One region of the Vibrio crassostreae genome, then DNA from elsewhere that is predicted to be linked to it. Evidence: predicted binding sites of a transcription regulator. Region 1 holds the regulator's gene; the other holds the start of a gene.

What was found. The regulator MetJ, encoded in region 1, represses methionine synthesis genes. The targets are predictions, from matches to a motif close to TTAGACNTNTANANGTCTAA.
Region 2: the regulator MetJ is predicted to act here: its motif matches at 14,085-14,104, upstream of metK (methionine adenosyltransferase).

The regions. Positions count from the first base shown of each region.
Region 1 covers NZ_AP025476.1:3,191,586-3,207,323, forward strand. Annotated here, with positions in the region: gene OC193_RS14405 (argininosuccinate synthase) at 1-839, opposite strand, end outside; gene argB (acetylglutamate kinase) at 953-1,741, opposite strand; gene argC (N-acetyl-gamma-glutamyl-phosphate reductase) at 1,754-2,758, opposite strand; gene argE (acetylornithine deacetylase) at 2,913-4,049, shown strand; gene ppc (phosphoenolpyruvate carboxylase) at 4,301-6,937, shown strand; gene OC193_RS14430 (PadR family transcriptional regulator) at 7,287-7,826, shown strand; gene metF (methylenetetrahydrofolate reductase) at 7,957-8,856, opposite strand; gene OC193_RS14440 (bifunctional aspartate kinase/homoserine dehydrogenase II) at 9,133-11,544, opposite strand; gene OC193_RS14445 (O-succinylhomoserine (thiol)-lyase) at 11,547-12,728, opposite strand; gene metJ (met regulon transcriptional regulator MetJ) at 12,937-13,257, shown strand; gene OC193_RS14455 (malic enzyme-like NAD(P)-binding protein) at 13,423-14,712, opposite strand; gene rpmE (50S ribosomal protein L31) at 15,047-15,265, opposite strand; gene priA (primosomal protein N') at 15,597-15,738, shown strand, end outside.
Region 2 covers NZ_AP025476.1:3,015,176-3,030,913, reverse strand. Annotated here, with positions in the region: gene hemW (radical SAM family heme chaperone HemW) at 1-1,043, opposite strand, end outside; gene OC193_RS13475 (XTP/dITP diphosphatase) at 1,043-1,642, opposite strand; gene OC193_RS13470 (DUF4426 domain-containing protein) at 1,689-2,120, opposite strand; gene yggU (DUF167 family protein YggU) at 2,149-2,439, opposite strand; gene OC193_RS13460 (YggT family protein) at 2,469-3,026, opposite strand; gene proC (pyrroline-5-carboxylate reductase) at 3,103-3,921, opposite strand; gene OC193_RS13450 (YggS family pyridoxal phosphate-dependent enzyme) at 3,998-4,702, opposite strand; gene OC193_RS13445 (type IV pilus twitching motility protein PilT) at 4,729-5,766, shown strand; gene OC193_RS13440 (PilT/PilU family type 4a pilus ATPase) at 5,781-6,890, shown strand; gene OC193_RS13435 (hypothetical protein) at 6,960-7,118, opposite strand; gene ruvX (Holliday junction resolvase RuvX) at 7,217-7,639, opposite strand; gene OC193_RS13425 (YqgE/AlgH family protein) at 7,695-8,258, opposite strand; gene gshB (glutathione synthase) at 8,363-9,313, opposite strand; gene rsmE (16S rRNA (uracil(1498)-N(3))-methyltransferase) at 9,323-10,054, opposite strand; gene OC193_RS13410 (endonuclease) at 10,208-10,939, opposite strand; gene OC193_RS13405 (SprT family zinc-dependent metalloprotease) at 11,091-11,591, opposite strand; gene OC193_RS13400 (DUF2189 domain-containing protein) at 11,672-12,469, opposite strand; gene metK (methionine adenosyltransferase) at 12,838-13,992, opposite strand; gene tkt (transketolase) at 14,351-15,738, shown strand, end outside.

The DNA.
Region 1 (15,738 bases):
GGAGTTTCATAACAACCACGAGACTTCATGCCAACAAGACGGTTTTCTACGATATCGATACGACCAACACCGTGCTTAGCGCCCTTCTCATTTAGGTAAACCAGTGCGTTGTATGGCGTCATTGTTTCACCATCAACCGCTACCACTTCGCCTTTTTCAACTTTAAGCGTCACTGTTTCAGATTCGTTTGGTGCCTGCTCTGGGTCTACAGTCCAAGCCCAGCAATCTTCGTTCGGTGCGTTCCATGTATCTTCTAGAACGCCACCTTCTGTTGAAATGTGCCATGCGTTTGCATCACGCGAGTAAATCTTAGTCAGAGAAGCAGTACAAGGAATGTTACGTTCTGCTAGGTAATCTAGACACTCTTCACGGCTCACTAGATCCCACTCACGCCATGGTGCAATTACGTGTAGGTCTGGTGCTAGTGCTGCGAATGCACCTTCAAAACGAACTTGGTCATTACCTTTACCAGTACAACCGTGACACAGTGCGTCTGCTCCTACTTTACGAGCAACTTCAACCTGCGCTTTCGCAATGATTGGACGAGCCATAGAAGTACCTAGTAGGTATTTGCCTTCGTAGTAAGCGCCCGTTTTTAGCGTTGGGTAGATGTAATCTGCCACCATCTCTTCTTTAAGGTCAGCGATGTAACACTCAGAAGCACCCGAAGCTTTCGCTTTCTCTTCGATACCAATCAACTCTTCGTCGCCTTGACCAACATCCGCAACAAACGCAACCACTTCACAGTCATAGTTCTCTTTCAACCATGGAATGATTACTGATGTGTCTAGACCGCCAGAGTAGGCTACTACAACTTTCTTTACGTTAACTTTGCTCATTTTCTTTCTCCTAGTTTCCATACTGCACATGGCGGTCAGCGTTGGAAATGACTTCATAATTATATGTTTATTTAATTTGTCTAAATTCTTTAAGTAGTGACTCGTTGTGAGACCTACTGAGGTAAAAACTGTGTTCCTATGCTTTTACCTGAAAACAGTTGTGTTAGCTTTTCTGGGTATCGCCAAGTAGCAACTTCGATTGGTCGTCCAAGGTCGTTAGCGGCTTCTAGTGCGGCTTGAACCTTAACGATCATGCCGTCGGTAATCACTTTGCCTGTAATAAGGTCATCAGCTTGCTGTTGATTAAGGCTTGGAATGAGGTGGCCTTTGCCATCCAGCACACCACTTACATCAGAAAGCAGTACCAGTTCAGCATCAAGCGCGCCAGCAACGGCAACCGCAGCTTGGTCGGCATTGACGTTCATCAGTTGGCCTTGCTCAGTCAGACCAATTGAGCTAATGATTGGCAGTGCGCCCGCATTAAGAATCGCTTGCAGGACGGTTGAGTCGCCCGGCTCCGCTTTTCCTACCGCGCCCAGTTCAGGGTTCAGTTCGCTCACTTTGCATAAACCACCGTCAGCTAGGCTCAAACCAACGGCATTGATACCGTCTTTAATCGCCTGACCTTGAAGTAATTTATTCGCCGTACCCGCTAGTGCACCAGCGATCACAGGGATCTGGTCATAAGGAGTAACACGTAGCCCTTCTTTCTTAACAGTTTCGAGGTTCAACTTACTCATTAGGTCGTCAACAAGGTAACCACCGCCGTGAACAATCACGATAGGTCGCTGTGCCTGCTGTTGGTAAGCTGAAATAGCACCAAATAACTTGCTGAGTGTTTCACCACAAGATAGCGCGGCGCCACCTAACTTCATGATTAATGGTTGATTATTAAGGCTCATATCTAGATTTCCTTACACTAACGCAGTTAATGGCGCAAAACCATAACGTAAATTTAAACACTGCACCGCTTGGCTAGATGCACCCTTTAATAAGTTATCAATCGCTGAAACAACGATGATGTGTTGACCTTGAACCTTCCAACCTAAATCACAGAAAGGCGTCTGTTCTACATCTTGAATTCTTGGCAGTGTCTCTTCGAGTAGTCTCACCGCAGGTTTACCTTGGTAAGCTTGCTCAAAGGCATCTTGTATCTGTTGTTCTGTCACGCCTTCAGCCAATTTCATGGTGATGGTCGCTAAAATACCGCGCTTAAAGTTGCCGAGATGCGGAGTAAAAATCACATCACATCCTAAGTGTGCAGCCATTTCAGGTTGATGACGGTGATTGAACACGCCATAAGCTTGCAGACTCACTTCGCAAAAGCTGTTAACCATAGTCGCCTTACGACCCGCTCCAGTAACACCGCTGGTCGCGTTAATCACAGGCCATTGGTTCTCATCCAGTAACTTCGCTTCAACCAAAGGCTTAATCGCCAATTGTGATGCGGTTGGATAACAACCCGCGACTGCAACAAGTTGAGCTTCTTTAATCGCTTGCTCATTCCATTCCGCTAAACCGTAAGCGGCTTTATCTAGCCATTGTTCGTGTTGGTGTTCAAAACCGTAGAACTCTTGGTAGAAGTTCTCGCCTTTAACTCTGAATGCACCCGATAGGTCGAAGACTTGGCAATCGTTTTCTAGAAAAATTGGCGCTAGGTCGTGACTTACTTCGTGTGCGGTAGCTAAGAAAATCACATCAGACTGCTTTGCTACTTCTTCTGGATTCGTTAATGGCTGTACTGGCATATCAATCAAGCCAGCTAACTTACCGTGCAGTGCCGCAATAGGTTTACCTGCGTCTACACTATTGGCTGAGACATATAAACCTGATAGCGTGAGCTCAGGGTGTCTGTTTATCATTAGAGCCAGTTCTGCTCCTGTGTAGCCGCTTGCGCCAATGATCGTGGTTTTCAACATCTCAACACATCCATTCCTGAGGTAAGTTACATTTCAAAATTTGACTATTCATACTTAATTTTTGACTTTATTTGATTTCTTATGCATTAAATATGATTTAATATGTGTTTTACCGACTTATAGTTTTCCTGTCAATAGTAGAAGTGAAGATATTATGCAATTACCGAGTTTTCTTGAGGTCTACAAAGGCCTAATTTCCACCGACTCTATTAGTTCTACCGATCCAAGCTGGGATCATGGCAACGAAAAAGTGATCGAAAAAATGGCTCAATGGTTTAAAGACTTAGGCTTTAGCGTTGAGGTCGTGGAGGTCGAGCCCGGCAAGCATAATATGGTCGCAAAGATGGGCTCAGGCGAAGGTGGCTTGCTACTCGCAGGACACAGCGACACAGTGCCATTCGATGAAGGACGTTGGAACTTCGACCCTCACGTACTAACAGAACACAACAATCGCTTCTATGGATTAGGCACAGCCGATATGAAAGGCTTTTTCGCTTTCGTTTATGAAGCGGCAAAGAAGATGGATTGGAGCAAACAGGCGAAGCCACTTTACGTATTGGCAACCTGTGATGAAGAAACCACCATGCTAGGTGCACGTCACTTCACGGAGAATGCACCATTTAAACCGGATTACTGCATCATTGGTGAGCCAACCAGCCTTGTGCCTATACGTGGTCATAAAGGTCATGTCGCCAATGCCGTGCGAGTAACCGGTAAATCAGGTCACTCTTCGGATCCTGCATTAGGTGTCAACGCCATCGAAATCATGCATGAAGTGCTGTTTGCTTTGATGCAGCTGCGTGACAAGTTAGTCAAAGAGTATCACCACCCGGGTTTCGCTATTCCAAGTCCGACTCTAAACCTTGGCCATATTCACGGCGGTGATAGCGCTAACCGAATCTGTGGCTGTTGTGAACTACATTACGACGTTCGTCCTTTACCAGGCATCAGCTTAGATGGGTTGGATAACATGCTGCGCAGCGCACTCAAGGAAGTAGAAGCAAAATGGCCGGGCAGAATTGAGATTACTCCGCTGCATGAGCCGATTCCGGGTTACGAGTGCCAACACGATCATCCATTTATTGGTGGTATGGAATCGGTGTGCGAGATTGAATCGCAAACCGTGAACTACTGTACAGAGGCACCTTTCCTTCAAGAGCTGTGTCCAACCTTAGTACTAGGTCCGGGGTCAATCGACCAGGCTCACCAACCGGATGAGTTCTTAAGCTTCGATTTTATTGACCCAACAATTGATGTTCTGAGTAAATCGATCCGTAAATATTGTTTCTAGTTATTGCTACCCGTTCGATATTTTTATACAAAAGCTACCCCAAAAGGTGGCTTTTATTCTGTTATCTCTGACATAGCCTGTTCTTGTAATTAAATTTCACTTTATTCCACAGTATTGAAAAATTTACTTCTCCCGCATTTCTAAACCTAATAATTGCAAACTTAGAATGCTTTATTTGACTAGATACAGCAGTTTTCGCTAGATTGTGTACTTAACAAGGAACAATGGATGTAATTTTTTTACGAGGCAGGATGACAATGAACGAGAAATACGCCGCTCTCAAGAGTAACGTAAGCATGCTGGGACGCTTGCTAGGTAACACAATCCAAGATGCACATGGTGACGTTATCTTAGAGAAAGTGGAAACTATCCGTAAACTTTCCAAATCCGCCCGCGCAGGCAACAAAGCTGACCGTGACAGCCTAGTTGAAGAAATCAAAAACCTGCCGAACGAACAACTCACTCCTGTTGCTCGTGCATTTAACCAATTTCTCAACCTCACCAACATGGCAGAACAGTACCACACCATCTCTCGCCACTGTGAGGAGCATGTTTGCGAACCAGACGTGCTGCAATCTCTATTTTCCAAATTAAACCAAAACGACATCAGCAAGCTAGATGCGGCTCAAGCTGTTCGCGACCTGAACATTGAACTCGTTTTGACTGCACACCCAACAGAAATCACTCGTCGCACCATGATCAACAAGCTGGTTAAGATCAACGAGTGTCTGTCTAAATTAGAATTAAGCGACCTATCACACAAAGAGCGCGTGAAAACCGAACGTCGCCTAGAGCAACTTATCGCTCAAGGTTGGCACTCAGATGTGATTCGTCAACAACGCCCAACGCCACTTGATGAAGCTAAGTGGGGCTTTGCGGTTGTAGAAAACTCTCTATGGGAAGCAGTACCAGATTTTCTACGCGACATGGATGGCCGACTAAAAGGCTACCTTGGTGAAGGCCTGCCGATCGATGCACGCCCAGTACACTTCTCATCTTGGATGGGCGGTGACCGCGATGGTAACCCATTCGTAACGCACACCATCACTAAAGAAGTGCTGCGCCTATCTCGCTGGAAAGCTGCAGACCTTTACCTAGGCGACGTTAATGAGCTGATTACCGAGCTGTCGATGACTAAGTGTAATGATGCGGTTCGTGAACTAGCAGGTGATGAGCACGAAGCTTACCGTGCAATCCTTAAGAGCCTACGCACTCTGCTGAGCAACACGCTAGAAGTGCTTGACGCAAAACTGCATGATGCTGAAGTACCGAAGAAAGAAACACTGCAGAACATCGACCAACTTTGGACACCACTTTACGCGTGTTACCAATCGCTGCACGAATGTGGCATGGGCGTAATCGCAGATGGTTCTCTACTTGATACCCTACGTCGCCTAAAAGCATTCGGTGTGCACCTAGTGCGTCTCGATGTTCGTCAAGAAAGCACCCGTCACTCAGATGTACTATCTGAACTGACTCGCTACCTAGGCATTGGCGATTACGACCAATGGAGCGAGCAAGACAAAATTGCTTTCTTAACCAATGAATTAAGCTCTAAGCGCCCACTACTTCCTCGTGATTGGGAGCCATCAGAACAGGTTAAAGAAGTTTTAGACACCTGTAAGGTCATTGCTGCTCAACCTCGTGAAGCCTTCGGTGCTTACGTAATTTCTATGGCGCGTACTGCATCAGATGTGCTGGCTGTTCACTTGCTACTGCAAGAATGTGGCTGCCCGTACCGCATGGATGTGTGCCCACTGTTCGAAACACTAGACGACTTGAACAACTCAGAAGCAGTTATGAAACAGCTAATGAGCATCGACTTGTACCGTGGATTTATCCAAAACCACCAAATGGTGATGATCGGATACTCTGACTCAGCGAAAGATGCGGGCGTAATGTCTGCAGGTTGGGCCCAGTATGACGCGATGGACAAGCTGGTTAAAGTTTGTGATGAAGAAGGCATTGAACTGACTCTATTCCACGGTCGTGGCGGTACGGTTGGTCGTGGTGGTGCGCCAGCGCACGCTGCTCTTCTTTCTCAGCCACCTAAGAGCTTGAAAGGCGGTTTACGTGTAACTGAGCAAGGCGAAATGATCCGCTTTAAGCTTGGTTTACCAGACGTTGCTGTAAACAGCTTTAACCTTTACGCAAGTGCGATTCTAGAAGCGAACCTTCTGCCGCCACCAGAGCCAAAACAAGAGTGGCGCGACCTAATGGAAGTGCTGTCTCAAGTCTCTTGTGAGGCTTACCGTAACGTGGTTCGTGGTGAAGAGAAATTCGTACCTTACTTCCGTCAAGCGACGCCTGAACTGGAGCTAGGTAAACTGCCTCTTGGTTCTCGCCCTGCAAAACGTAACCCGAATGGCGGCGTAGAAAGCCTACGTGCAATTCCATGGATCTTCTCTTGGAGCCAAAACCGTTTGGTACTTCCTGCATGGCTAGGTGCTGGTGAAGCCATTCAATACTCTGTAGACCAAGGCCATCAAGCGCTACTGGAAGAGATGTGTCGTGAATGGCCATTCTTCTCAACTCGTCTGGGTATGTTGGAAATGGTGTACTCGAAGTGCAACATGGAAATTGCGAAGTACTACGATCAACGTCTTGTTGACGAAGAGCTATTGCCTCTGGGTGAGTTACTGCGTGAACAGCTACAAAAAGACATCAAAGCGGTACTGAATGTAGAAAATAACGAGAACTTGATGCAGAGCGACCCTTGGGGGCTTGAGTCAATTCGCTTACGTAACATCTACGTTGAGCCACTAAACATGCTTCAAGCAGAACTGCTTTATCGTACTCGTAAGTGTGAAACACCACCAGCAGAGCTAGAAGAAGCGCTAATGGTGACGATTGCAGGCATTGCAGCAGGTATGCGAAACACTGGTTAATTAGTGATTCCCACTATAAAAAGAACAAAAGGTCGCCACGCGCGACCTTTTTATTTTGCAAAATAACCACTAGTGAGTATTTTGTCAGTTTTTTGGGTTATTTTGTCCATGTATTCTACTTTATGCTTATTATTTAGATATACTACTGCTCCGCTGCGGAAACACTCCAAAAAAATAATCTGCAGCAATTTGACCAATAAACTGGTCAACCTAGGTGATAAACGGCTTTGTAAGGTGACATAACCAACCGATGAGTTGGTGCTACTTAGACATAACCAATATAACGTGCCATTAGAAGCACACTTGTTGTTTAAGTATTTGTTTACTGTTTACCATTTGGATTTCAGACATGTCATTACCACACGTAATTCTAACCGTTTTAAGTACACGCGATGCTACTGGTTACGATATCACAAAAGAATTCTCCGCAAGCATTGGTTACTTCTGGAAAGCTAGCCACCAACAAGTTTACCGCGAGCTAAATAAAATGGCTCAGAACGACCAGGTAACTTGCGTGCTTGAGCCTCAAGAAGGCAAACCTGATCGTAAAGTTTACTCTATCACTGATGCTGGCCGTGGCGCGCTAGGTGAATGGTTTGAACAACCAACTGCACACCCAACCGTTCGTGACGAGTTCTCAGCTAAGCTAATGGCTTGTGCTGTACAACCTTCTGACGCTTACCGTGTACAACTTGCTGAGCTAGTAGAAGAGTCTCGCAAACTGGTTTCTCACTACCGTGAAATCGAAGCGGCTTACTACGCAACGCCATCAACTCTAGACAAGCAAGCACGCCTTGAGCGTCTTACTCTTCGTCGTAACCTACTTATCCGTGAAGCATGGATTGTATGGGCTGAAGAAGTACTGCTTGAACTTGGCGCTCTTGCTTAAGTTAAGCTAGAAGCTAGAATAGCAAAAGGCTTGAACTCTTAGAGTCCAAGCCTTTTTTGTATCTATAGGATTTGAAATTTTACAGCCAGAGGCTTTTACAAGCACTTAGGCTTTACTTCTTAGACTTTGCTTAAAGCGCAGCGACTTGTGGACGAACACCTAATGTGTGGCAAAGTGCGTAAGTCATTTCTGCACGGTTTAGCGTGTAGAAGTGGAAGTCTTTCACACCTTCACGGCTCAGTGTACGAACCATATCAATTGCTTGGCTAGCACCAACAAGCTGACGAGTCGTTGGATCATCATCCAAACCTTCAAACTGCTTCGCCATCCAACCCGGTACTTTTACGTTGTTCATCGCAGCAAAGCGAGACGCTTGCTTGAAGTTAGAAACCGGTAGGATGCCCGGAACAATTTCAACATCTACACCAGCCGCCACACAACGGTCTCGGAAACGTAGGTAGCTTTCAACATCGAAGAAGAACTGAGTGATAGCACGGTTAGCACCCGCATCGACTTTACGCTTAAGGTTAATAAGATCCGATTGAGCGCTTTTTGCTTCAGGGTGAACCTCAGGGAATGCCGCTACTGAGATATCAAAATCGTGGCGAGATTTAAGTAGCTCGACTAGGTCAGATGCGTACATATCTGGCGCGCCGCCGCCTGCTGGAATATCACCACGCAACGCAACAATACTCTCGATACCATTCGCCCAGTAATCGTCGGCAATTTGAATCAGCTCTTCGCGACTCGCATCAATACACGTTAGGTGCGGTGCTGCAACTAAGCCTGTTTGGTTCTTAATCTCTTTAATGATTGAGTGGGTACGGTCACGTTCGCCCGAGTTTGCACCGTAAGTTACCGATACAAACTTTGGTTGAAGTGTTTTAAGACGGTGAACAGAATTCCACAGGGTCTCTTCCATCTTCTCATTGCTTGGTGGAAAAAACTCAAATGACACATTGATGTTGTCAGAAAGCTCAGCGATATTCTGATTTAAAGCGTCGATATGACTAGCGTGTGTGTATCCCATCTTACTCTCCCTGTGGCAAAAGCAACCACTAAAAACTCAAATCCTTAAACGACGTTTAGACGTCTATATGTCTGTAGAATGTATTGAATACGATTTAATGTCAACAGATCCATTATGAATTTTTTTCAAGTAGATCGTGAGTAAAACTCAAGTCGTTAGATGGGTCGCAAAGCAGAAATAAGGAAGAAAAAAGGCTGAGAAACACATCGTGCTTTCAGCCTGATTTATCTTAGTGAATAGTATGCTATTTAGACACTAAACCAACCGATCTGAAAATCAAAACAGGCTAGACATTCTGTTTAGGTCAGATTGAATTGCACCAGCTGTGACTTCACGTCCTGCACCCGGGCCACGGATAACCAATGGATTATCTTTGTACCATTTGCTCTCAATCGCAAAGATATTATCGCAAGGCAACAAGTTCGCCAGAGCATGTTCTTTGGACAGAGCTTCAACGCCTACGGTTGCCTTACCATTCTTTTCCAAACGCGCTACGTAACGTAGAACCTTCTGCTGAGAATGTGCTTTCTCTAAACGCTCAGCCAACTCTTCGCTCAGTACAGAAGCTTTATCGAAGAAGTCATCCACTGATAGCTCTTGCAGCTCTGTTGGTACAAGAGATTCCACCTTGACGTTTTCAGGTTCGATATCTAAACCCGATTCACGCGCTAGAATCACCAGCTTACGCATCACGTCTGAACCATCTAGGTCAGCACGCGGGTCTGGTTCAGTCAGGCCTTGTTGCCATGCTAAGTCGACCAACTCGCTGAATGGCACTGTGCCATCAAACTGTTGGAACAACCAAGACAGCGTGCCTGAAAAGATACCTGACAGCGCAATAATGTCATCGCCACTTTCACGCAAGTCTCTGACTGTGTGGTTAATCGGCAGGCCTGCACCAACGGTCGCGTTGTACAACCAGTGACGGCTGATCTTAGCGAAAGCATCCTGTACTTGATGGTAATACTCGCTCGATGCAGAACCAGCCACCTTGTTAGCCGAGATCAGGTGAATACCTTGTTGTGCGACTTGCAGATATTTTGCTGCAAGCACTGGGCTTGCCGTAACATCTAACACAACCGCTTCATCGTAGCCCTGAATAGAACCTAAACGCTCTAACCAGTCGTTACCATTATTGGCAATGGCTTCATCGTCAAAACACTTACTCACTGAGGTCGCATCAATGCCTTGATCGTCGAACCAATAGGTTTGGCTATCAACCACGGCAACCAATTCAAAGTTCATTCCACGACGTTTTTCAAGTTCCGCTTTTTGCTCAGCAAACAGGCTTAACCAACTTGAACCAATGTTGCCCTTACCACACAAAGCAATCGCAACACGCTTCTGCGCTTGGAACAGTTGAGAGTGAATGCCTTTCACTAGGCTTGATGTTTCACTCTTACGAATTACTGCCACCAAGCTTAAGCCTGAGTTCGCTTCTGAGATGAACTCAACCGGCGAGCTCTTAAGCTGTTGGTAGAAACCGTAGCAATGGTTCGGATTCTTAGTCACGCCAGCACCCACGGCAGCAATCAAAGAGAAACCTTCTTTAAGCTTAATCTCAGCTTCAATCGCGTGATCTTGCAGATATTCTAAAGCGCCACCAGCGATCTCTTCTGTGTAAGCAAGGCGCAAACAGTGCTGGTCCGGTTCAAGCTCGTAAGCAAGCGGCTCAAGTTGAGCGCGCTTAAGCCCTTCAAGCACTTCACTCTCTAGACGGTCAAAATCATGGCCATGACCAAACGTCAACTGCACGATAAGCACTTCATCCAAAGAGGTAATGATTTTTGCGCCGCGACCCGATGCCAGTACACGCTCTATCTGTGTAGAGCCCGCCTCTGGCTGATAGCTGCAGCGTAAGCTTAAGTCCATAGCACTTTGAGCCACAGGCTGTAGCGTTCGGCTATGAAGCACTGGAGCCGCTAGACGAGCGAGTTCACTCGCCTCATCAAGGCGAAGCAGAGGCAATAAACACGCATCCGAAACCAAGCGAGGGTCTGCGCTGTATACACCAGCGACGTCACTCCAAATCGTTACGCGTTCAACCTCAGCCAAAGCACCAATCACAGTTGCAGAGTAATCCGAACCGTTACGGCCGAGTAGAACCGTTTCACCCTCAGTGTTTTGAGCCATAAAGCCAGTAATCACGACGCGGCAATGTGCATGCTGCGCTAAGGCTTCTTTAATTAGAGGGTAAGAACGTGCGCGGTCAACTTCAGGTTGAGCACCCACTTCTGCACGCAAAAAGGCACGTGCATCTTGAGCAACCGCTTGTAAATCATGTTGGCACAACAAAGCGGCTAATAGACGTGAAGACCAAACCTCACCATGTCCTAGCACTTGTGCTTTTTGCGCTTCGCTTAGAGGAGCTGTTAGCTCACCCAAAGCGGTAAATTCTTGTTGAATGGTAGCCGTTAGCTGAGCCGCAGACTCACCTTCAAGCAGCGCTTCAATCAGCTCAAGTTGGAACTGACGAAGTGCTTGCAAACATTCATGGGCAATACGACCATCTTTGTCGAGCGCTTCAACAAACTCAATCAAGCGGTTCGTTGTTTTACCCGCTGCCGATACCACGACCAAGTCAGTGGCAGATGAGTATTCTCTAAGAATGTTGACCACGCGTTGGTAACACTCAGGATTCGCTAAGCTGCTACCACCAAATTTATGTAGCTGGCGAAAGGTTGCCATTATTAACCCTCCCCTTCAGCGATAAAGCCTTGTGTTTTTTCAAACGCTTGCTTGAGGTCATCAATCAAGTCTTCAGCATCTTCAAGGCCAACAGAAAGACGCAGTAACTGTTGAGAAACACCGGCTTCTGCCAGTGCTTCTTCGCCCATCGCACGGTGAGTCATCGACGCAGGGTGGCAGATTAAGCTTTCCACACCGCCCAGTGATTCCGCCAAAGAGAATAGATCTAACTTATCAACAAAGTATTTAAGCGCTTCAAATGAACCTGCAAACTCAAAGCTCAGCATTGAACCAAAGCCAGACTGCTGCTTCTTCGCGATATCATGACCCGGATGTTCAGGAAGGCTTGGGTGATAAATAGTGCCAACGAGATCTTGCTGCTGCAGAGACGCCAGAATTTCACGTGAACTCTCTTCGTGAACTCGCATACGCGCACCTAACGTACGAATACCACGTAGAGTCATGTAGCTATCAAATGGTGTGCCGGTCGCACCAATACAGTTGCCCCACCATGCTAGCTCTTCAGCGTGCTCTTCAGTTTTTGTAACTACAACGCCACCAATAACATCCGAGTGTCCGTTGATGTACTTAGTGGTTGAGTGAATAACAAAATCCGCACCCAGCTCTAAAGGCTTTTGGAACACAGGAGTCAAAAACGTGTTGTCGACAGCAACCAGAGCACCAACCTCTTTCGCTTTACGACAAGTTTCTGCAATATCCACTACACGAACCAAAGGGTTCGATGGTGTTTCAATTAAGATCAACTTTGGCTTAAGCGCGATCGCCGCATCCAGCGCCGCTTGATCCGATTGATCAACAAACAGAACTTTGAAGTCACCTTTTAGCGAGCGAGTGTTAAACAGACGATAAGTACCGCCGTAGCAGTCGTGTGGTGCGATAATAAGATCATCGCCGCCTAAGAAAGCAGAAATCCATAAGTTAAGCGCCGAAGTACCACAGTTAGTGACCACCGCGCCTTTGCCCGATTCAAGCTCAAACAGTGCCGTTTCTAGTAAACCACGGTTTGGGTTACCAGAACGGGTGTAATCGTACTTTGGCACTTCACCAAAAGCGGGAAACCCATAGTTAGTCGAAAGATAAATAGGTGGGACAACGGCATGGTGTTGCGTGTCTGACTCGATACCAGTACGTACTGCGATTGTTGCTGGCTTCCGGCTGCTCATAGGTGCTTCCTTACAAGTTTTGCGTCTGAGAATCACAGCTGCTTGTCGGCATTTTGCGGCTGTGTTAGATATATGTTATTCACTTTACTTTCATAAACGTGAGACGTCAACACTTCTAGACGTCTATATGTCTTTGCTTATGGCGGTAAATCCCGCTAAAATCACCACTATTAATTTATTCTAACAACTAAAGTGATGAAGGTACGCAATGGCCGACTGGAATGGTGAATACATAAGCCCATATGCTGAGCATGGAAAGAAAAGCGAACAAGTAAAGAAGATTACAGTTTCTATCCCTCTAAAAGTGTTAAAGGTTCTAACTGACGAGCGTACTCGCCGCCAGATTAACAACCTACGCCATGCAACAAACAGTGAGCTACTGTGCGAAGCCTTTCTACATGCGTACACAGGCCAACCACTACCAACGGATGAAGACCTTCGTAAAGACCGCCCAGACGATATTCCTGCTGAAGTGAAAAAGCTGATGACAGAGATGGGTATCGAGTTCGAAGCGTTTGACGAAGAATAAAAACAACTCAGTCACTGCCTTCATTATTGATTCGCTCTAGCTGAACCTTATTTATCACATCGCGCATTATTTTTATGACTGCGCTGTGAATGATAGACATAAAAAAACCGACTCCCAATGAGTCGGTTTTTTATTATTCTTTTGCGCTCAATTGAGCAGCAGCTACTACGCCATGTAGTTAGCAGGCATTTCGATACGAGCAACGCCAGATTCAACAGCCGCTTCTGCTACTGCTTTTGCTACGCGAGGAAGTAGACGTGGGTCCATTGGCTTAGGAATAATGTAGCCTTTACCAAATTCCAGTGCAGTTTCACCCGCCGCTGCCAGTACTTCAGCCGGAACTTCTTCTTTCGCCAGTTCACGAATCGCTTTAACCGCTGCCAGCTTCATTTCGTCATTGATTTCGCTTGCACGCACGTCTAGTGCACCACGGAAAATGAATGGGAAACAAAGTACGTTGTTTACTTGGTTAGGGTAATCACTGCGGCCTGTACCCATGATAAGGTCAGAACGAACTTCGTGAGCAAGCTCTGGCTTGATCTCTGGATCTGGGTTTGAACATGCAAACACAACTGGCTTATCAGCCATTAGCGTTAGTGCTTCAGCTGGAAGCAGGTTAGGACCTGATACGCCCAAGAACAGGTCAGCGCCTTCGATAACATCTTCAAGCGTACGCTTATCTGTGTTGTTAGCGAACAGCTCTTTGTATTCGTTTAGGTCGTCACGACGAGTGTGGATCACACCTTTACGGTCAAGCATGTAGATCTTCTCACGCTGAGCGCCACACTTAATCAGTAGTTCCATACACGCAACCGCTGCTGCGCCAGCACCTAGACAAACGATCTTACACTCTTCTAGCTTCTTACCTTGAAGCTCGATCGCGTTAAGCATACCTGCTGCTGTTACAATCGCAGTACCGTGTTGGTCATCGTGGAATACTGGTACATCACAACGCTCAATCAGACGACGTTCAATCTCAAAACAGTCTGGTGCTTTGATGTCTTCCAGGTTAATACCGCCGAATGTATCTGCAATATTCGCAACCGTATCAACGAACTCATCGATTGTGCGGTGTTTTACTTCAATATCGATAGAATCTAAACCAGCAAAACGCTTAAACAGTAGCGCTTTACCTTCCATTACAGGTTTAGAAGCAATAGGACCAAGGTTACCTAGGCCAAGAATCGCTGTACCGTTAGAGATAACAGCAACCATGTTGCCCTTACCTGTGTACTTATAGACGTTATCAACGTTCTGTGCGATCTCGCGAACAGGCTCAGCCACACCAGGGCTGTATGCAAGTGCTAGGTCTTCTGCAGAGTTTGCAGGCTTCGTCAGTTCTACGGCAATTTTGCCTGGAATCGGGAACTCATGATAATCAAGAGCTTGCTGACGGAATTGTTCTTGAGGCGATAATTCTTGAGAGGATTGAGCTTGGCTGCTGTCTTCAGACATAGGTGTAGGTTCCTAGGATATTATTATTTGGGGGATCTTGTTCATGTTAATGGATGTACTTCAAAGTTCCTAGGTGGTTGGAGCCTCTGTCTCATTAAAAAACGAGATTTCACTACTAATAAGACCAGTGAGCAGTTGAAATTACTGTCGCTTGTTGAACTTTCGAGCTGAATTTTGGTGAAGAGAGATTCGCAAGGAATTGCCCTGCAATAGAAAGGTAGGCACCTTAATCGTTGGGCGGGATTGAAGCTTGAATGAAAATCAGTGCTTTCTTAAATTTCAGGCAACAAAAAAGGACACCGAAGTGTCCTTTTTCATGTCTAAATAGCGAGAATTACTTCTTGCTAGAAAGAGCACCGAAACGCTTGTTGAAGCGATCAACACGGCCGCCAGTATCTACGATACGTTGCTTACCAGTGTAGAACGGGTGACATTTGTCACATACGTCTAGGTGGATAGATTCTTTTGCAAGAGTTGAGTTGAACTCAAATGTGTTGCCGCAAGAACAAGTTGCAGTAACTGCTTTGTATTCTGGGTGGATTCCAGCTTTCATGGGATAACCTCAAGTAGGCCGTGTCGCTATACGATTCTAAGCCGCACACCACACGTAGTTTAAAAAAGAAATAAAGACACCGCATCGACACAAAAGAGTGATGAAGCCATACCTTTAAGGCGCAGTATAGTAATGAATCTATAAGGCAGGATCAACTGATTTGATACATTTTTCACCAATTCTCTCTTTATTTCCTTTATCGGCCTGAGATTTCGAGCTGTCGTTGTCTGTATACGTTAACTCGCCGCCTTCATCCAAACTGCTTCTCGAATTTAACCGCCTTATCCTTTAGACTGTTCGCTCTCGTCAATTCAGATAAAGCCGTCCCTTTATGCGTCCAATGATTGCCCGCGTGGCACTGCCTGTTCCACTCGACAAGCAGTTCGATTACAAGATTCCTAGCCACCTATTTCCTATTATTGGTGGACGAGTCTCTGTGCCTTTTGGACGACAAACCTTAACCGGTATTGTAA
Region 2 (15,738 bases), 180 kb from region 1:
CCAAGCCCTGTCGTATCAATGAAATCCTGCTTTGGACATGCTTCCATTAACCTAAAGCGGTTCATGAAGAACTCAAAAGGGCGATCTTCATTCGGCACTTCAAACTCGTCTGATAGATACGGCTTCACCATGTTCTGGTATGCCGCTAGGTAGCCTCTAGGATGCTTAACCTTAGTGGTGCGAACAATGCGTCCATCTGCAAAGCTCAGCTTGCCATGAGAGCCACAGCCAATACCTAGGTAGTCACCGAATCGCCAGTAGTTGAGGTTATGTTGGCATTGATATCCAGGCTTGCTGTAGCCTGAGATTTCGTACTGTACATACCCTGCGTCTGCGAGCTTCTTATGGCCTAGGTCGAATATATCCCAAAGGTCATCATCGTCAGGTAGCTTTGGCGTTTTGTAATAGAACATGGTGTTAGGTTCTATTGTTAGCTGATACCAAGATAAATGCGGAGGATCGAGCTCGATCGCTTTGTCTAAATCAGACAGTGCCTGATCAATGCTCTGATCGGGTAAGCCGTGCATTAAGTCTAGATTGAAGCTATTCAATCCAATTTTATGCGCTAAATGAGCGGCATTCACAGCTTCGTCTTGACCATGAATACGCCCAAGTCTTTCAAGCTTATCTTGCTCAAAACTTTGCACACCCACCGAGATTCGACTCACTCCTGCCTTTTGGTAACCTGCAAAACGCTCAGCTTCGATAGTTCCCGGGTTGGCTTCCATGGTGATTTCTATTTCAGGTTTGAACGGAATACGTTGCTCAATACCTTGTAGTAACCGCCCGATGCCTTCAGGAGAGAATAAACTCGGAGTTCCTCCACCTATAAAGATTGAGTGCAATGGACGAGGCATACCATTGAGCTGATATTTTTCGATATCGGTATCGAGATCCTCAAGCAGTGCATCGATGTACTCTTTCTCTGGGATCTCGGCTTTGAGGGCGTGAGAGTTAAAATCACAATACGGACACTTTTGTACACACCATGGGATGTGGACATAGAGGCTAAGTGCGGGTGGTATTAGCGCTGCATTGTGCATTACAGAGCTTGCTCCTTGAGAGTCTTTAATAGTGACGCAAGCGCTTTACCACGGTGTGATAGTTGCTTCTTACGTGAAGATTCAAGCTCTGCTGATGCGCAGTTATCTTCTGGAACAAAGAATACGGGATCGTAGCCAAAGCCATTCTCACCATGTTCTTCGGTAAGGATGTGACCTTCCCATTTCCCGTGACACACTAGAGGTGTTGGATCATTCTCGTGGCGCATTAGCACCAACACACAGTGGAAACGCGCAGTACGCTTTTCAGTTTCGACACCTTGCATCGCGTTTAGCAATTTTTCGATGTTCTGTTTATCGGTTGCCCCTTCACCTGAGTAACGCGCTGAGTAGATGCCCGGAGCACCATTTAAGTAATCAACCTCTAAACCTGAGTCGTCAGCAATCGCTGGCTGTCCTGTTTCTTTCGCGGCGTGGCGAGCTTTGATGATGGCATTTTCAATGAAAGTTGTTCCCGTTTCAGCGACTTCTGAAACGTTAAATTCACTTTGTGCGACCACGTCAAAGCCAAACTCAGACAGAATATCTGCCATCTCGCGAACTTTACCTTGGTTGCCTGTTGCTAAAACAATCTTGCTCATGGGAATGTGACTCTAATAAGTGAATAAATGAAAAGTAAGGGATAGCTTACTCTTCTATATAGAATTTCTGTGTGAAGCGCAGTGGGCCAGTGCCTTTCAAGCCTGCGTTAACATCGATGTTAAAGGTGATGTTCTCTTCGTGAGTTACAGGGAACTCAGCAAGGTAATAAATCGCATCACCTTCTTTGATTTCTCGAAACTTCAAAGTTCGGGTGTTTCCAACGAGGTTCTTCGCTGTTCCCGTAATTTTAGCCGTTGTAGCAGGCTTGCCTAGGGAAGCCTTGTCTAACACGCTGATGTTGAGGATTGCTGAGTATCCATTTCGCTTAAGTTTGTATTGCTTAGCGACTTGCGCAGTTAGAAACGTGGAATTAAAAGCCGAGTAGTGAACCTCGACATCTTTGATGTTTTTAAACTGCCCAGCCCAACTAGGTAGGGCAATAAGAGTGGTGAGTAGTGCTGTTATCCATAGACGCATAATGACTCCAATAAATAGCAAAAAGCCATCATAGGATGGCTTTGACTTCAGTTGGGATTTGGCTTGGCGAGCATATTCGAACTTGCTTATGCCGACCGAGCTCTCCCTTCTCTATCTTAATTTGCCCTTTTGCGACCTTAAACTGTTTCGCTAGGTATTTCGCTAAATGGGCATTGGCTTTGCCATCTACCGGTGGGGCGGTAATGGCAATTTTTAGTTCCTCACCATGCAAGCCAACAATCTTGTCTCGGCTTGCTTTGGGTTGGATATAGAGCCTAAGAAGAATATCGTCTTCCTCGGCCCAAACCGCTTTTGGCATCGTCAAAGTACCTGATGTTTGTACTTGAATTATAGTTGATACCAAATAGGACCAATCATGTCGCCCATTAGGAAGTTCGCAAATTGCAGAACAATGAACAGAACCAGTACGCTTAGGTCGAAACCACCCATGTCCGGAAGGATACGGCGAATAGGCACTAACATTGGTTCAGTCAGTTGATGGAATACGTACTCTATTGGGCTACGACCTTGGCTTACCCAGCTTAGGATTGCACGGATAAGTAGAACCCAGAAAATTAAACCACCAGCCGCTTTGAGCAGAGACAGTGCACCAAAGATTAGGAAGCTAATATCGAAAACGGCAGCGCCGCTAGAGATAATCAGGTTTAGAGCAACGAACTTAAGTACACACAGCACATAAGCAAAAACAACCGTCGCAAGATCAAGGCTGCCGATAGATGGAATAACTCGGCGTAGTGGGGCAACAACCGGTTGTGTCGCTTTTACGATGAATTGTGAGAATGGGTTGTAGAAATCTGCACGTGATGCTTGTAGCCAGATACGCAAGATCACAACCATGATGTAAAGATCAAAAACGGTCGAGATCAGAAAGCTCATCGAGTTCATATTGTTTCCTTTTTCGGATTTACTTGCCGCTTAGATATAACCTGAGCGGCAAAATGCTTGTTTACCTTGATTGGTACTAAAACAGTTTTTCCATCTCTTCAGCCCGAGCGACTGCCGCTTGCATGGCTTTGGCTACGATGTCTGATAGTTGATGTTCGTTAAACGTGCGTAGTGCTTCTGCGGTCGTGCCGCCTTTTGATGTCACTTGTTCACGCAGTGTTGATAATTCAGTCTCTTGGTTTGCTACCACCATCTCTGCCGCGCCTAATGCTGATTGCTGCACTAATTTACGAGCGGTTTCTTGGTCAAAACCTTGATTGATTGCCTCTGCTTGCATCGCTTCCATAAACAGAAAGAAGTAAGCCGGGGCACTACCCGCCGCCGCAATAATGTTATTGATACCAGATTCTTGCTCAACCCAGCTTACTTTACCTACAGCTTGCATCAGCTGAGAAGCAAAGTCTTTATCATCTTGGCTAACGGTTGAATCGGCATAAAGACCGCTCATCCCCTTCCCAAGTAGTGATGGCGTGTTTGGCATCACACGAACAAGGTTTAGCTGGCAGTTTAACATCTCATTGAGTCGATTCGCATTAATACCCGCGGCAATTGAGATAACCAGTTTGTTGCTGAAGTCGATATCTTGTAAGGGCTTACATACATCAGCCATCATTTGTGGCTTCACGGATAACACAACAACGTCTGCTTGCTCTGCTGCTGCAATATTATCGCTGGTGGTATTGATGCCGTATTCTTGTTCTAACGGCAACCTTCTGGTTTCTGAAGGTGCGGTTGCCGTAATCTTTTGCGTTGGGTAACCACTCGCGACTAAGCCCGCTACAATTGAGCGAACCATGTTTCCCGCCCCAATAAAGGCGATGTTCTTATGTTCCATATATAAAATCCTGAGCGTGTCGCTGCGCGGATAAAGCGAAGCGGTATCAATACTTGTCGTTGGTTAGCTACTACGGCTATTTCGCGTAATCACGAGCGCCGAAAATAGCCGTTCCAATACGAACCATTGTGCTGCCAGCCTCAACTGCTGCATCCATATCACCACTCATTCCCATCGAAAGGGTATCAATGTCTGGATACTTCGAGGATAACTTATCTTTAAGCTCTGCCAGTTGAGAGAACGCATTAAGCTGTGATTGATAGTCAGAGACGTTTGCAGGAATCGACATCAATCCTCTTAAGGTGAGGTTAGGGAGCGATGAAATCAACTCCGCGAGTGCAAAAACTGTCTCTTCTGAGGTTCCTGACTTAGACTCTTCACCACTGGTGTTTACCTGAATCAGCACCTGTAGAGGTGGAAGTTCGCTTGGACGTTGATCATTAAGTCTTTGTGCGATCTTATCGCGATCAACGGAATGTACCCATTGGAAGCTTTCCGCGATTGGACGAGTTTTATTGGACTGAATTGGACCAATAAAGTGCCACTCTAAATTTAGGTTAGAATGTTGTTCTGAAAAGTGTTTTACTTTATCGACACCTTCTTGAACATAGTTTTCACCAAAGGCAACTTGGCCTCCGAGTGCGGCTTCTAGAATCGCATCAATAGGTTTAGTTTTGCTGACGGCTAAAAGTTGCACGGACTCTGGAGCTCGTCCGCACTTTTGCTCAGCACTACGAATCTGTGAGGTGATTTGTTCGATATTTTGTTGAATACTACTCATAGCTGACTTTACTTAAGGGAAAATAAATGGATATCACTGAGTTACTAGATTTTAGTGTAAAGCATAACGCGTCAGATCTACATCTTTCTGCGGGTGTATCTCCAATGGTACGTATAGATGGTGAAGTAAGGAAGCTTGGAATCCCAGCTTTGAGTCATGCTGATGTGCATCGTTTGGTTTTTGAGATCATGAGCGATTCGCAGCGTGGTGAGTTTGAAGAAAAATTGGAAGTCGACTTCTCTTTTGAATTGCCCAATGTTGGTCGTTTCCGTGTGAATGCTTTTAACCAAGCTCGTGGTTGCTCGGCTGTCTTTCGAACTATCCCTGTAGAGATCCCAACTTTAGATCAACTAGGTGCGCCTGAAATCTTTGAAAAGATTGCCAACTACGAAAAAGGTTTAGTGCTCGTTACTGGCCCAACAGGCTCTGGTAAATCAACGACCCTTGCGGCGATGGTTGATTACGTAAACCGCAACCACAACAAACATATCCTGACGATCGAAGACCCGATTGAATTCGTTCACACCAACAATAAATGCCTTGTTAACCAGCGTGAGGTCCATCGTGATACTCACAGCTTCAAAGCGGCGCTGCGCAGCGCGTTACGTGAAGACCCAGATGTTATCCTTGTTGGTGAGCTTCGTGACCAAGAAACGATCAGCTTAGCGCTAACCGCAGCGGAAACCGGTCACTTGGTTTTTGGTACCCTACATACCAGCTCTGCAGCAAAAACGATTGACCGTATCATTGATGTTTTCCCTGGTAGCGATAAAGACATGGTGCGTTCAATGCTGTCTGAATCGTTACGATCGGTAATTGCACAGAAGCTGCTAAAACGTGTAGGGGGGGGGCGTGTGGCTTGCCATGAAATCATGATGGCGACACCAGCGATCAGAAACTTGATTCGTGAAGATAAGGTCGCTCAGATGTATTCGATCATTCAAACGGGCGCAGCACATGGCATGCAAACTATGGAGCAAAACGCGAAGCAGCTGATGGCTCAAGGCTTGGTTGATTCGGAAGAGGTTGAGAAAAAAATCGAAATTGAAACCTCAATGTTTTAATCAAGGTGCATATAATGGAATTGAATCAAATCCTTGAGGGAATGCTGTCTCAAAAAGCGTCCGATCTTTATATCACTGTCGATGCGCCTGTCTTGTTCCGTGTCGATGGTGAACTACGACCGCAAGGCGAGAAGCTGAATTTGGTTCAGGTCGCTCAACTACTTGATGCGATGATGGATCAAGACCGACGTGATGAATATCAGCAAACGCGTGAGGCTAATTTTGCCATAGTGCGTGACTTTGGGCGTTTTCGTGTCAGTGCATTCTTTCAACGAGAGCTACCTGGAGCGGTCATTCGACGTATCGAGACTAACATCCCAACCTTTGAGCAATTAAAGCTTCCAGATGTACTGCAGGACCTTTCAATCGCTAAGCGCGGACTTGTGTTGGTGGTTGGGGCGACAGGCTCTGGTAAATCGACCTCAATGGCTGCGATGACTGGTTATCGCAATACCAGCCGCTCGGGGCATATCTTGACGGTTGAAGACCCAATTGAATTCGTTCACGAACATAAAAAATGTATCGTGACTCAACGTGAGGTTGGGCTCGACACCGAGAGCTATGAAGTCGCACTTAAGAACTCGTTACGTCAAGCGCCAGACATGATCTTGATTGGCGAAATCCGTAGCCGTGAAACCATGGAATACGCGATGACCTTTGCTGAAACGGGTCACTTGTGTATGGCAACTTTGCACGCCAATAACGCTAACCAAGCGTTAGAACGTATTCTTCACTTGGTGCCGAAAGAGCAGAAAGAGCAGTTCCTGTTTGATTTGTCGATGAACTTGCGTGGCGTGGTTGCTCAACAGTTAATCCGAGATAAGAATGGCAGCGGTCGTCATGGTGTGTTTGAAATTCTGCTGAATAGCCCTCGTGTGTCTGACTTGATTCGTCGTGGTGAACTACATGAACTGAAAGCAACCATGGCAAAATCAAAAGAGATTGGTATGCAGACCTTTGACCAAACTTTATATGATTTAGTTGTAGCAGGCAAGATCAGCGAAGAGGATGCGTTTCACAGTGCTGACTCTGCTAATGACTTACGTTTGATGCTAAAAACCAGACGTGGCGATGATGACTACGGGACTGGTGCTTTGGCCGGGGTAAAGATAGACATGGGTTAGGTTGAATGCCTAGTGTCTGGTGCCAATAAAAAACCCGCTGAGATGCGGGTTTCTTGTAAAGTGAATAAATTAGTGATTAGCAAAACGGTTGTTGTCGTTCGAGTAGCCACGCTCTTTCTCTAATTTAATTTTAGTTGGATATTGTTCGCCAGTGTAACCCGCTGAACCACCCATTGAACTGCATGCTGAAATGGTTAGAGCGGTGAAGATTGCTAGAAAAATTTTCATTTGAACTCCCACGTTCTGATTTTGAATTGCATCGACATTACGGCGTGAAATTCGTGTGGGATCACAAATTAGTTCAAATTTTGCTCACTTAATTTTCGTTACGAATATTGCGCTTCAAACCAGCTCTCTAAAATGACGACTGCAGACTGGTTATCTACATTGCCTTTACTTAATGCTTTATAGCCACCCATGTCAAAAAGATCGGCTCTTGCTTCTGCAGTCGATAGCCTCTCATCATGCAGTTCAACATCAACACCAAAGCGCCCTTTAAGGCGGTTAGCGAACTTCTTCGCTCTAGGTGTGATGGTGGCTAGATCTTTGCCATGAAGGTCGGTAGGAAGGCCAACCACAATCAGGTTCGGTTGCCACTCCTTAATTTGCTTTTCGATATCGTCCCAGTTAGGAATTCCGTCTTTGGCTTTAAAGGCTTTCAGTGGGCTTGCTGTGCCTGTGATTTCTTGTCCTATCGCACTGCCGATACTTTTTGTACCGTAGTCAAATGCCATAATTGTTCGTGACATGGGGGTTCCAAATTTATCTGTGTTTGAGAGTGTCTGTTTATTTAGCTGATTTGAGCTAGGCGTGACCAGCGTCTGCTGAAAGCTGAGCCGCATTAATGCCTAACATCTGCACGGCGACTTTCCAGCGGTCAGAAATCGGTGTATCGAAGATGACCTTTGGATCGGCTTCAACGGTTAACCATGAGTTCTCGGTAAGTTCGGTTTCCAGTTGTCCCGGTTCCCATCCTGCATACCCAAGTGCGACTAAATAATTCATCGGCTCATCTTCTGTGCCCAACACCATCAAGATATCTTTTGAGGTTGTCACCGAGATTTGATCTGTCATGTTGATGCTGGATTGATAGCTGCCTTTAGGTTTGTGCAAAATAAACCCACGGTCTTCTGCGACCGGCCCACCGTTCAATACTGGCTTATCAAGACTTGCCTGATTCGATTTCGGCTGCTCAGAATCAACCTCAACTTGTTTAAGCATGCTTCCGACAGTGACATCGATAGGGGCGTTGATCATTAACCCCATCGCACCTTCGTCGTTGTGCTCACAAAGGTAAATTACCGAATTTTGAAAGTAGGGATCTTTCATTCCGGGCATAGCAACCAGAAAGTGGTTCGTTAAATTCATAGAGCCTCCTGCCAGTGTGTTCCCAGTAAAGGAAAAAGAGCGGCGTGAAGCCGCTCATTGATTCTGTGCCGTTTGCGAATAGCTAAGGCTTTCTTTAGTTTAGGCTATTTAGCGTTAACGCGACGCTCGATTGCGTCCATTAATTTACCTGTTACCGAAATATCAAAAGCAGCTTCAATTTCACGGATACAAGTAGGGCTCGTCACGTTAATTTCTGTCAGCTTGTCACCGATAACATCCAGCCCGACAAAGATTAAACCTTTTTCTTTTAGTGAAGGAGCCACTGCTCGTGCAATAGCCCAGTCTGTTTCACTTAACGGACGAGCTTCACCTGTACCGCCAGCGGCTAGGTTGCCGCGTGTTTCGCCTTTAGCTGGAATACGAGCTAGGCAGTAAGGCATTGGCTCACCGTCAACCACAAGAATACGCTTATCACCATTGCTGATGTCAGGAACAAAGGTTTGTGCCATTGCGTAGTTTTGACCATGGTTGGTCAGCGTTTCAATGATCACCGATACGTTTGGATCGCCTTCCTTCACGCGGAAGATAGACGCACCACCCATACCATCAAGTGGTTTTAGGATCACGTCACCATGCTTCTCACGAAACTCTTTAATCTTTTCAGCTTTACGAGTCACGATGGTAGTTGGTGTTAGCTCTGGGAACCAAGCCGTGAACAACTTTTCGTTACAGTCACGTAGGCTTTGTGGCTTGTTTACGATCAGTGCGCCGTTTTCTTCAGCACGCTCAAGAATGTAGGTCGCGTAAATGTATTCAGTATCAAACGGAGGATCTTTACGCATCAATACTGCATCTAAATCAGATAGCGCGATAGTCTGTTCTGACTTGAATTCATACCAACCGTTTGGATCTTCTTTTAGTGCTACAACCTTAGTGTCAGCAATGGCTACGCCTTGATCTAAGTGTAGATCATCCATTTCCATGTAATGGATTTCGTAACCACGACGCTGCGCTTCAAGCATCATGGCAAAGCTAGAGTCTTTTTTGATGTTAATGGATGAAATTGGATCCATTACGATGCCAAGTTTGATCATTTTTTTCTCCTAGCCTAGATCGCCAAAACGGACTTGTAAGGCAGTAATTGCGGTTAGAGCAGCTGTTTCGGTACGAAGTACACGTGGGCCGAGTAGCGTCTCTTCAAATTTGTATTGCTCTGTCATGCCGATTTCTTCAGCCGACAAGCCACCTTCAGGACCAATCAATAGGCGTACCTTGCTGATAGGTTCTGGAAGGGTGTTAATTGAGTACTTTGCTCGAGGGTGTAGGTTTAGCTTTAGTGCTTCGCTTGGTTCGCTGCACCACTCTTCAAGCTGCATAATTGGACGAATGACTGGAACCGTATTACGGCCACACTGTTCACACGCCGCGATAGCAATCTTTTGCCACTGTGCGAGTTTTTTCTCAAAGCGTTTTGTATCAAGCTTAACGCCGCAGCGCTCTGAAATTAGAGGGGTAATGGTGTTCACACCAAGCTCAACCGATTTCTGAATGGTGAACTCCATTTTGTCACCACGTGAAATCACTTGGCCTAAATGTAAGTCTAACGGAGATTCGCTGCTGCGCTCGATGCGTTCAGAAACATTAACGGTGACATTTTTCTTTGATACTTCAGTGATTGTCGCTGGAAATTCAGCACCACTGCCATCAAATAGAAGGACTTCTTGGCCTTCTTTCATGCGAAGGACACGACCAACATGACCCGCGGCATCTTCGCCTAAAGCGAGTGAACCTAACTGATGAATGCGTTCTGGGTTATGGATACGAGGGATTCTCATGCTGGTAAACCTATAAATATGTTCATTTGGGTATTTTGTCTCTGCCTAACATGGATGCTTTTAGTTGAAAAAACAAGGGTAGAGCAAGAGTTTCAGGGGCAATTCTGAAACTCTTGTTTGAGATAGGTAGGAATGTTGATTGTACGAGCGACGTTATTTACAAGCAGGGTAAACAAATGGGTTGTGATTACCTTGGATGGCATAGATTCGCTCATCACGAGTACACTCCCACTTGTCGACAGGAAATTGCTTGTTCCACGCCATCATCAGGTTGGTTTGTTGCTTAGATAGCTTGAAACCATACTCTTGGCTCATGTAAAGGTAGGTACGCGCGATAGAGCCTTTTGCTCTGTCTGGCGGCATCACCTTACGCTGCTTGAAGTTGACCTGCATTTCGCACTGACCATAGCTTACGCCATCCATTCCATTCCACTGGCTGAAGTTGTAGTTCGAACGGTCACCATTTACTTCACCGATAGCTGGCGTTAGGTTGTGGAGATCGGCTTCCATGGACTTGAATACTTTGTCATTGCGAGTGCAGTTCTTGCGCCCGCCATCTTGCCAGCACTGACGCTGGTGGCCGAATTGCCAAGCTGGAACCACGTGTTCCCACTCAATTCGACTCGCTCGCTTTTGTTGTTTTCGGACTTGATAACCACAGCCGTCAAGGTCGGGAATCCCTTTCTTTTTGTCCTTCCATGTAATGTCACAACCACAATAAAATGAAGTCGGGTGGTCGAGATAAATCTTCACCGCTTCTCTTTTTGCTTTGGAGAATGAGCTCGGTGGTGCGGCGAAAACGCTTTGGGTTACCAGTAGGCTAAATACTATTGATAAGTAAAAAGACACAGGTAGGCCAAATGCTTTGATGGTGAGTTTTTGCATAGAAAAAGACTGATAAAAGTATGATAAACATCAGTCTAGCACTCAAAGGATGAGTTTCTCCATTACATTTCTATCATCAACTTAATCGAGTGTTGCTTTCTGAAATAAAAAGGATGGGGTTACCAAATCGAATAGGTGCGAGTCTAGGACTTTAGCTGAGCTGTGTGCCTGTGAAGGATAAGGTTTGATTGCACTGCTGGCAGCGATAGGTCGATTGATTTCGAAGCACTTTATTGTGTCGTCTGATTGATAATGGGTAAGTGGTGCACTCACATCGATATTCAAAGGTTTTCCCTTGAACTGAAGCGATTTCAAAGCTGTGAGTTGTTTTGGCTGGAACGTTGAATACCTTTTCCATCACGTATTTCCACTCGTTTCCGTGAGGCTTAACACGTCCGAAAACCTGATGCGTGATTAGGTGTGCGAGCTCATGCGGCACAACTTCGTTGATGAAGGCGTCTTCATTTTCAGAAAATAGTACGTGGTTGAGCTTAATTTCGTTGAGCTGAAGGTAGGCCTTTCCCGCCGCTTTACCTCTTAACTTGAAGGTGATAGTTGGGTGTGGAAATTCACGAGAGAAATGTTGATTTGCGATAGCTAGGCACTCGGCCAATTTCTTATTTGCTCGATGTTGTTGCGGGGTGTAAGACAAACGTTGTTAACTCCAAATAAAAGACCTCAGCGTTTAAACCAAGGCCTCATCATAACATTGCTTTTTGATCTAGCGATGCTTTACACGTGATGTTTTTTCTTAATGAGCTCGTGATAAGCGTGCCATGTACCATAACCAAGTAGCGGCATGGTGACGATCATTCCGATGCCGTAGGTGGCAAAACCCACCAGAATACCGGCACAAATAATACTTGCCCAAACCACCATTGCAGGAATGTTCGATTTCACGGCATTAAAGCTAGTGAAAATTGCACTCATTACATCAACGCGTCTCTCCATCATTAACGGAATTGAAAATGCTGAGATGCTAAATATGAGGCTTGCGATGACAAAACCAATCACAGAACCCGTAATTAAGAAGGGAGCGAACTCAGCCAATGGTGCGCCTTGCACTGAAGGGTAGAGCGCGTGCAATAACGCAGCGATACGCATCCAGAATATCATCGCAACCATCAACACAATCGCAAAGGCCCATTGGTGGGTGGAGTTGCGAGTGATGGCTTTCATTGAGTGCAGTAGGCTGGCGTTATGGCCTTTTTCTCTTTCCCAAGCTGCGTCATACAAGCCTAGGGCAAGAAACGGCCCTATCAGCATGTACACGATCAGGCTTGGCATTACGACTAAGTGTGTTCCTTGCCATTGGACAAGTTGAACAATCGCAATTGCCGCTCCCATAAAGCACAATCCGTAAAATGCGCTGATTAATGGCATTCTTACTAAGTCATGCAGAGCAAGCGACAACCAATGAAAGGGTGCGGAAATACTGATTTGGTTGCAAGGAATGGTGCGAGCGTAATCCTTATCGCTGACCTTGTGTTTTTTATCGTTCAGTTCGGATGGGTGCGCGGTACGAGGCATAGATCCCCCTAGTTAAATAACGTCCTAGTTATAATTCCATAAGGCTCATCGATGTGGCTTGTGTGAGAGTTATGGTGTTGAGCTAAATTGCTCTTTGTCATCCCAGTTATTGTTCTAGCGTGCATTTAACGAGCGTTATCAGACTGAATTAATTTAAGTTAAATGTGAGCTTGATCGCCTAGGAGTTACCTTAACTATTGTCAGTAGTGCTAGAAAACACAAATTATCAGCGGCTTTTTATACTAAGTGGTTAACGGTAAAGAAGGGCGTTGGAGAAGGGTATTGTGAGTGAAAGTTCGGTAAGTACATAAAAATAAAGCCCTTACTAAGCAGTAAGGGCTTTAAAGAAACAAATCGCAGTGGCTAAATTATTTTAGGCCAGCGAAGTCCGCAAGGATTGCTGCTTTGTCAGTCGCTTCCCAAGGGAACTCTTCACGACCGAAGTGGCCGTATGCAGCAGTTTGCTTGTAGATAGGCTGAAGAAGGTTCAGCATCTCTTGAAGGCCGTATGGACGTAGGTCGAAGTTTTGACGAACTGCTTCAATGATGATTTCGTGCGCTACTTTCTCAGTACCGAACGTTTCAACCATGATAGATGTTGGATCAGCAACACCAATAGCGTAAGACAGTTGAATCTCACAACGATCAGCCATGCCAGCAGCAACGATGTTTTTCGCAACGTAACGAGCCGCGTAAGCTGCAGAACGGTCAACTTTTGATGGATCTTTACCTGAGAATGCACCGCCACCGTGACGAGCTGCGCCGCCGTAGGTATCAACGATGATCTTACGACCAGTTAAACCACAGTCACCCATTGGGCCACCGATTACGAAACGGCCTGTTGGGTTGATGAAGAAGTTAGTATCTTTGTTGATCCACTCAGCAGGAAGTACTGGCTTGATGATTTCTTCCATTACTGCTTCGCGTAGGTCAGGCGTTGTTACTGAATCACAGTGTTGAGTAGAAAGAACAACAGCATCGATACCAACGATCTTACCTTGGTCGTATTGGAACGTAACTTGAGATTTCGCATCTGGGCGAAGGAAATCAAGTTTGCCGCTCTTACGTACTTCAGCTTGCTTCTTAACAAGAAGGTGAGAGTAAGTAATTGGAGCTGGCATTAGGATAGGAGTTTCGTTAGTCGCGTAACCAAACATGATACCTTGGTCGCCTGCGCCTTGCTCTTTAGGGTCTTCTTTATCAACACCTTGGTTGATGTCTGGAGACTGCTTACCAATTGTGTTTAGAACAGCACAAGAGTCAGCGTCAAAGCCCATATCAGAATGAACGTAACCAATTTCACGTACTGTTTCACGAGTGATTTCTTCGATATCAACCCATGCAGACGTTGTCACTTCACCGCCAACCATAACCATGCCGGTTTTAACGTAAGTCTCACAAGCAACACGTGCTTTTGGATCTTGTTCCAAGATGGCATCAAGAACAGCATCAGAGATTTGGTCTGCAATTTTATCTGGATGACCTTCTGAAACAGATTCAGAAGTGAATAGGTGCTTAGCCATGAGAGCTCCACTTTTAAGTTTTTGGTGTAAATAGTTTATGGCGTCGCAAGCTAGGAAGCGCCGCCATTAAATACAGTATATTTTGTAGGTGTTTCTACATCTAGACGGCTATTCTAAATTCCAGCGGTCGAATTACAAGCTCTTTTTTATGATATGTCATAACTAATCGTTTGCGTATCGATCGAGATAAGCCACTGCTAAGTGATGTAAATGTTCGAAAATTGCGAAAAATGACCGTTAAAATGCCAGTAAAACGTTTGCAGTCGCAATAGTCGTTTGAGAGAATACCCGCGCTAATAAAAATGAAAACTTTAGCAATTATCTCTTTTTTAAATCGCTTATGTATCCAGGAGCAGACATGCCTTCTCGTAAAGATCTAGCCAATGCAATCCGCGCACTTAGCATGGACGGTGTTCAACAAGCAAATTCAGGCCACCCAGGCGCACCTATGGGCATGGCTGACATCGCTGAGGTTCTTTGGCGTGGCCACTTGAACCACAACCCAGCAAACCCAGAATGGGCTGACCGCGACCGTTTTATTCTGTCTAACGGCCATGGTTCAATGTTGATTTATTCTCTGCTTCACCTTGCAGGTTACGAGCTTTCAATTGAAGACCTGAAAAACTTCCGTCAACTGCACTCTAAGACTCCAGGTCACCCTGAGTACGGTTACGCTCCTGGTATCGAAACAACGACTGGTCCTCTAGGTCAAGGCATCACTAACGCTGTTGGTATGGCAATGGCTGAGAAAGCACTGGCGGCACAGTTCAACAAAGAAGGCCACGACATCGTAGACCACTACACTTATGCATTCATGGGTGATGGCTGTCTGATGGAAGGTATCTCTCACGAAGCATGTTCTCTAGCAGGTACGCTAGGTCTTGGTAAGCTGGTTGCTTTCTGGGATGACAACGGCATCTCTATCGATGGTGAAGTGGAAGGTTGGTTCTCTGACGATACACCTAAGCGTTTTGAAGCATACGGCTGGCACGTAATCCCAGCAGTAGATGGTCACGACTCTGGCGCTATCAACGCAGCGATTGAAGCGGCTAAAGCGGATCCTCGTCCTACGCTTATCTGTACTAAAACTATCATCGGTTTTGGTTCTCCAAACAAAGCGGGTACGCATGACTGTCACGGTGCTCCACTAGGTGCTGATGAAATCACAGCAACTAAAGCAGCATTGGGTTGGGAACACGGTCCTTTCGAAATCCCAGCAGATATCGCAGCTGAGTGGAATGCGAAAGAAGCAGGCGCAGCGAAAGAAGCAGCGTGGAACGCGAAGTTTGACGCATACGCAGCGGCTTACCCAGAGCTAGCAGCTGAATTCAAACGTCGTACTAACGGCGAGCTACCCGCTGAGTGGGAAGAGAAAGCAAACGCAATCATTGCTGATCTTCAAGCTAACCCAGCAAACATCGCTTCACGTAAAGCATCTCAAAACGCACTAGAAGCGTTTGGTCAAATGCTTCCAGAATTCATGGGCGGCTCTGCTGACCTTGCGCCTTCTAACCTGACTATGTGGTCTGGTTCTAAGTCTCTTGAAGCAACTGACTTCTCTGGTAACTACATCCATTACGGTGTACGTGAATTCGGTATGACGGCGATCATGAACGGTATCGCTCTGCACGGTGGTTTCGTGCCATACGGCGCAACGTTCCTAATGTTCATGGAATACGCGCGTAACGCAATGCGTATGGCTGCTCTGATGAAAGTTCAGAACATCCAAGTTTACACGCACGATTC